3 regions of the Colwellia sp. MB02u-10 genome follow, and region 2 is predicted to be linked to each of the others. Evidence: predicted binding sites of a transcription regulator. Region 2 holds the regulator's gene; each other region holds the start of a gene.
The links. Region 2 encodes FliA, which starts transcription of late flagellar genes. Its sites were predicted from a motif close to CTAAAGNTNNNNNNNNNNNNGCCGATA; they were not measured.

Region 1: a site for FliA is predicted at 1,203-1,229, ahead of H4J59_RS13030 (VC2046/SO_2500 family protein). Genes of this name have one in related genera too.
Region 3: a site for FliA is predicted at 1,410-1,436, ahead of H4J59_RS15105 (DUF3530 family protein). Genes of this name have one in related genera too.

Annotation. Positions count from the first base shown of each region.
Region 1 covers NZ_JACGVK010000125.1:25,557-27,799, reverse strand. Annotated here, with positions in the region: gene H4J59_RS13035 (ATP-binding protein) at 1-1,139, shown strand, start outside; gene H4J59_RS13030 (VC2046/SO_2500 family protein) at 1,263-1,796, shown strand; gene H4J59_RS13025 (YchJ family protein) at 1,793-2,243, opposite strand, start outside.
Region 2 covers NZ_JACGVK010000105.1:23,401-25,643, reverse strand. Annotated here, with positions in the region: gene H4J59_RS05775 (MinD/ParA family protein) at 1-642, shown strand, start outside; gene H4J59_RS05770 (RNA polymerase sigma factor FliA) at 935-1,651, shown strand; gene cheY (chemotaxis response regulator CheY) at 1,704-2,087, shown strand; gene H4J59_RS05760 (protein phosphatase CheZ) at 2,117-2,243, shown strand, end outside.
Region 3 covers NZ_JACGVK010000133.1:37,433-39,675, reverse strand. Annotated here, with positions in the region: gene H4J59_RS15110 (efflux RND transporter permease subunit) at 1-44, shown strand, start outside; gene H4J59_RS15105 (DUF3530 family protein) at 327-1,298, opposite strand; gene H4J59_RS15100 (pseudouridine synthase) at 1,492-2,175, opposite strand.

The DNA.
Region 1 (2,243 bases), on a different contig from region 2:
ACTATTTAGAAAAGCACCCAGAAGATCAATGGCAAGAAATACTATCGAAAGCTGGAAAACAGTGGCAATTGCCATTAAAGTTAATGTCAGCAAAAGAAGTAAATGCCATCAGCCATCAAAAACATGCTGTCATCAAAGAAAAAAACACGCATATTTATTATGATAATAACGCGGTAGAAATTCATCACAGGATCAATAATGCGGGCACTGTAATTGTATTGGGGCCTGCTAAAATGCCAACCCAGCCGAGGCTAGAGGCACTCATTCGTGTTATTTTGCTGGCAACTTTAGCCTGTATACTATTTTTTTGGTTACGGCCTTTGTCTCGAGACTTGGATCAGTTGCAAAAAACCGCAATAGAGTTTGGTCAAGAAAGTTTTGATGTTGTTGCACCACAAGCAAGATCGACTATGGCAGCGCCTATGGTTACGGCGTTTAATACTATGGCCAGTCGTATTAAACGTTTAATCGATGCTCATAAGGAATTATCAACTGCGGTTGCACATGAATTACGTACACCCTTAGCTCGCACTAAGTTTGCCTTAGAAATGCTAGCCTGCACCGATGATAAAGCCAAACAAGAGAAATATCGCAAAGCCATTAGTAAAGATGTTTGTGAGTTAGAGCAACTCATTAGTGAGATGCTGATTTACGCTAGTTTCGATAATGACAAACCCGATCTAAATTTTAGTGAAGAATCATTGGTGGATATTGTCGAAAAACAGGTCAGTAATTACCAACAGTTTGAACAAAAATTTAACATTGTTAACCTGCTTGGAAATGAACGGGTTGAGGTTGACCGACACTTTATTAGTCGAGCGTTGAATAATTATATCTCTAATGCCATAAAATACGGTAACGGTGAAATAGACATCACAATTACAAAAAGTGAAGATTACTGTCAGATAAGCGTTACAGACAATGGTGAGGGAGTCTGTGATCATTTCAAATGTACCATATTTGATGCTTTTTCCCGTGGTGATGTATCTCGTAACCGTGAAACAGGAGGTTTTGGTTTAGGTCTAGCCATCGTTTGTCGAATCATGGAGTGGCATGGCGGCAGTGCATCTGTTGTTGATAGCAAAAATGGTGGCGCGAGCTTCATACTTCGTTGGCCCATTAAACAAATTTCTGCTTAGTGGATAAAAATCAGTCAATACTTTGTATTTACTATAAAAATTAATAATTAATTACGTATAGCGTTAAAGTAAACTGTGTTGCTGCCGATAAAAATATTATCGGTAGCAAAAAAGTAGATTATTTTGACCCTAAACGCTTTATCAAACGACATACTTGTTCATGAACTTCAGTTAGGCGAACAGCTTAATAAAAGTGTTCATCATGAGCGTCGTTCTGATTTTTCGCTGTTACTCGCCATGCTAACCGACGATGTTCGAGCGCATAGCCAATTTACACTACCACTTTCACAAATACCTGAAAAAACCACTTCATCAGAGCAGTTACGAAAATATTTTCAATTACCTGATGAAGCCCCTTTAGCATTAAAAGATGTTGCCGACATAAGCCGCTATAATCAGGCAAGTTTACTTGAACAACAGCAGTTAGAAGGCCTAAGACTAGCAAACATACTTAATCCTAAACCATTAGCGTTTCGTGATGATGTGAAACATATAGACCAACAGGTGATGACTAATACCAGTTTATATTGCCAGCAAAAAAATCAAGACATATCATTAGCAAAAACACAGCAAAGAGCTGACTTCAATGCTAAGGCTTGGTTAGCGGCAGTGCAAACTACTATTGTTAAAGCACCATTAATGGCAGCGGTTGCCTAAAAAATCTTAGCACAACAATGTTTAAACTTTTTCTCACTGCCACAAAAACAAAACTCATTTTTTTTGGGTTTATTTAATGCTTTGCTATCTGACACCTCACCATCAAGATATCGCCATGCGCTATCTTCAAGCACAAAATTAGATTGTTCTCGCATTTGCCAAATTTGTCTGTGAACTTGATAAAAAGCGGAAAACTCTACTTGAGCATTATTACGGTTAGCTAAATCTTTTTCGTGATCACTGGCATAGTGAATAATGAGCTTCAGCCATTTTGTTTCTGCAGCCCATTGTGCGATATCATCAATGGATTGTTCAGCTTGGCTTGATTGGGCATAAGTAAGGTAAATATACTCGGCCTGTTGTGTTGCGTAAGCAGAGTAGCGTGACCGCATAAGTTGTTCTGGAGAGTTAGCAGGTTTTGTTGCCATTATTAAAGGTTGGCAACAC
Region 2 (2,243 bases):
CGCGTAAAACGTAACCTGTCGCATGTGCTATCGGGCGAATGTGAATTGGATGATATTATTATTCAAGGTCCTGCCGGCATTAATATTATTCCTGCGACATCAGGCACTCAATCTATGGTGGATTTAACCCCAGCTGAGCATGCCGGGCTTATTCGTGCTTTCAGTGATATGCAAACCAAATTTGACATTTTAATTGTTGATACCGCTGCAGGTATCTCAGATATGGTATTAAGTTTTTGCCGTGCATCACAAGATGTTTTATTAGTCGTGTGTGACGAACCCACCTCAATTACTGACTGTTATGCCTTAATGAAATTGTTAAGCCGAGATCACGGGTTATTCAAGTTTAAAGTGGTGGCAAATATGGTGCGCACCCCGAATGAAGGTAAAAATTTATTTGCGAAATTAGCGAAAGTCACTGACAGATTTTTGGATGTCACTTTAGAGCTGGTTGCCGTTATACCTTATGATGAAAATATTCGTAAATCTGTTAGAAAACAACAAGCGATTGTCGAGGCATATCCTAACTCGCCAGCGTCAATTGGCCTTAAAGCTCTTGCCAAAAATATTGTTAGCTGGCCAGTGCCACAACAAGCCTCTGGGCATTTAGAATTCTTTATTGAGCAATTACTAGAACACTAAAGCTGTTGAGCTTTTAGCTTGTAGTTATGTATGGACATAACTACAAGCAGGGTTGCAATTGAACAATCTGTGGTGTTTTTTTTGGCATGAGTTAAGCAAGCTTTAGCTATGCCAATAGTGTAGATTTTTTATCGCCGGTTAAATGTCTATAGTTAATTTTTAGCTAATACCGTTGACAAGTGAAAACTAGCATATCTACCTAATACTCCTGTCGCCTTGTTAACTGAAACGTGACCTATAGCCGAGACTACAATGAAAAATCTACAGGCCCTATTTAACTAACAAGTGAGTTATCGTGTTAAAAGTACATACTTATAGTGTTGATAAATCGGCTTTGCTGGAGCGACACACAGTACTGGTGAAGCGCATTGCTTATCATTTACTTGCCCGACTACCGGCCAGTGTTTTGGTTGATGACCTTATTCAATCAGGCATGATAGGCTTACTTGAGGCGTCAAATAATTTTGATAATAGCAAAGGTGCTAGCTTTGAAACTTTCGCGGGTATTCGTATTCGTGGTGCCATGCTTGATGAAATTCGTCGCGGTGACTGGGTTCCCCGCTCAGTGCATAAAAATAGTCGTATGATCAGCGAAGCCATCAAAAGCTTAGAAGCGCAATATGGCCGCGATGTTACCGATGTTGAAGTTGCTGAACAACTTGAAATTTCAATCAATGAATACCATCAAATACTTAATGACGTGAGTTCAGGGAAAATTCTCGGTCTTGATGATTTAGGTGTTAGTGACGATGTGATTGAAATAGCCCACAGTCATCAGCAAGATGAACCTTACGCTAACATTGAACAGAGTTTCTTTAAAAAGTCATTAGCCGAGTGTATTTCTTCTTTACCCGAGCGTGAAGCTTTAGTACTGTCTTTGTATTATGACGAAGAGCTAAACCTTAGAGAAATAGGCCAAGTACTGGATGTGAGCGAATCACGGGTAAGTCAAATACACAGTCAAGCGATGCATAGATTAAAAGCTCGTATGCAATCGTGGCAAAGTTAAGTAGAATATTAAAAATATTGTAAAATTTTAAATGCTATCACCGGAGGGTGTCTTGGAAAAAAATATGAAAGTGCTTGTTGTTGACGATTTTTCAACGATGAGACGTATAATTAAAAACTTGTTACGCGACTTAGGTTTCACCAATATATCAGAAGCAGATGATGGTAATACCGCGCTGCCAATGCTTAAAACTGGTGATTTTGATTTTGTTGTTACCGATTGGAATATGCCGGTTATGCAAGGGATAGATTTACTTAAAGCCATTAGAGCGGATGAAAAATTATCTCATATTCCGGTATTGATGGTGACTGCAGAAGCGAAGAAAGATCAAATCGTCATGGCAGCTCAAGCCGGAGTTAATGGTTATATCGTTAAACCTTTTACGGCTGCAACGTTAAGCGCCAAGCTTGATAAAATCTTCCAACGTCTTGGTTAGTCACCAACTTTTTTACACAAGGCTGTTATATGAGTAAATATACTAGTATCCATGTTTCTTTAGAGCAGGCTAAATTGTTGGTTAAATACCTTGAGGCAGATCAGCAAAACAAAGCGGATGAGTTAATTGCAGAAATTCAAAATCCAGTTCAAACTG
Region 3 (2,243 bases), on a different contig from region 2:
TTAGCAAGCAGCCAGAGATCGGGGTTGAAAAAACACCGAATTAATAGTTTTTAGCGATAAGTTTAAGGCTCTCAGCTGTCAGATACTGCTAACTTGTAGTTGGTGTTTATTTTTACTGACAGCTTTCTTTAGTTTTAAGTTTAAAGCTGTCAGCTGTCAGATACTGCTAACTTGCAGGAGGCGTTTATTTCTACGGACAGCTTTTTTTAGTGCTAAGTTTAAAACTGTCAGCTGTCAGATAATGCCAACATGCAGGTGGTGTTATTTTTTACTAATGGCTTATTTTTACTGACAGCTTATAACTTCAAACTGATAGCTTCTTTTATTTACCAACCCATCGCACTAAGCCAACTGATAATAGCTTTGGTTAAGGTTTGTTTCGGATAGTAACCCGTAGCTTGATTACTTAATTGCCTTTGTCGGTAATATATTTTCATGGCTCTTTGGGCAAAATCTTTTCTCATTTTTGCGCTTGCCAGTACTAAACGGTGATCGCGCTGCAAATATAAATCGAGTATAGGATAATCGCTCAGCGCGAGTTGTTGAGCAATTTTATCGTTTTCGGGTAAGGTCGGCATATAACTACTGAGCATCACTAAAGCACTGGGTGCGGCCACCAATGCTTGTTGATAGATATTCAGTAAAACGGCGCTATGATTGCCCTCTACTACCACAATAATGACACCAGGGTAGCTTTTCGCTTTTGTAATGACTGCTTGCATAACCTCAGCAAATTTTTTCTCATAATTTGTTAAGGTCTCAATATCTTCAGTGCTACGCTCTTGCGCGGTGAAGGCTTGTGAAGGGTAGCTTTGCGGTTTATGCGGGGGATGCAAGGTAATGGTGGTCCAGCCATGTTGTGGCATATTGTTACTTAGCTGATTGAGTGCATTAGGTGTTGCTATGCTTTGTTGCCAATCCGGAATTAACACCATCACGCCTTTATTAATTGCTGTGGTGTGTTCATTAATGACCGTAAGGTAGCTGTCAGTACCTACCAGTAATGGCATTATTTTTTCTTGTGCTAAGTAGTGTTTAATATCTTGCTGCTGCTGCTCAAAAGCATCAACAGGTGCGTTGATCATCACTTTATTTGGCTGGCTATCTTCTGTGGACTTTGTTGGCGCAGTGCTAGTCTCAGTCTCAGCTTCAGTACTTTTTGGCGTTGTTGAGCTCGTGTTATCCGTTTGCTTTTCAGGCGGAGCAGTCTCCATTGCCCATGAGTGCGCGCTGTTAACTAATAGACTTAAGGTCGTTAACGCGATAAATAAAAATATTGGGCGTATGTTTAAGCACATCAAAAGCAAACTTCCTCAAATGGGTGACTGAGCAATAACTGCACATTTAGTATCAGTAACTGATGATCGATAACTGATCATTAAGCGCGACAAAATCAGCTCTAGTGATATTATCGACGCTAGTGGGGCTTTCTTTAATTAACTTTTAACTAACTTTTAACTAACTTTTAATTAGCTCTCGCCGCTCTTGGTGTTAATCAAACGGACAGGCTTTTGAAAATGTTAAGGTTTGCGCTGTCACTGGGTGGCTTATTTGTAGCATTTGGGCATGCAATTGTAAACGGCTACTCATCGCCAATGCTTGCTCGTGGGCATAAAGTCGATCACCGAGTATTGGGTGGCCAAGCCACAGCATATGCACGCGCAACTGGTGAGAGCGTCCTGTTATGGGTGTCAGCTCAACTAAGGTGCTAGTTTGACCATCAATATCTTTGCGATAACTTAAGACCTTATAATGCGTTAATGCCGCTTTACCTTGTTGATGATCTATTTTTTGTTTTGGTCTATTAGGCCAATCACCCATTAGGGGTTGCTCAACAGAGCCTTGCGCTTTTTCAATCTTACCAAAGACCCGAGCAATATAGCTTTTTTGCGTTAAGCGTTGTTCAAACTGGCGACTAATAGCCACATGCGCATGTTTATTAAGTGCCATCACCATAATGCCTGATGTCGCCATGTCTAATCTATGCACTATGGTTGCCGTGGGCAATACTTTGTGCACTCTACTTTCTAAACAGTCTTGATGCTCAGGTAAACGGCCAGATACAGTCAATAAACCGCTGGATTTATTGACGACCACAATATCATTGTCGTGATAAATAATATCAAGGTAGGGGCGCATTTGAGGCTGATAAATAAAGTCAGGGTTAGCAGCCATTTTATTTTCTTCCTTTTAAACTGTTGTACTTTTGAACGTTGTACTTTTTGGTGTTGGTAAGCTAGCCA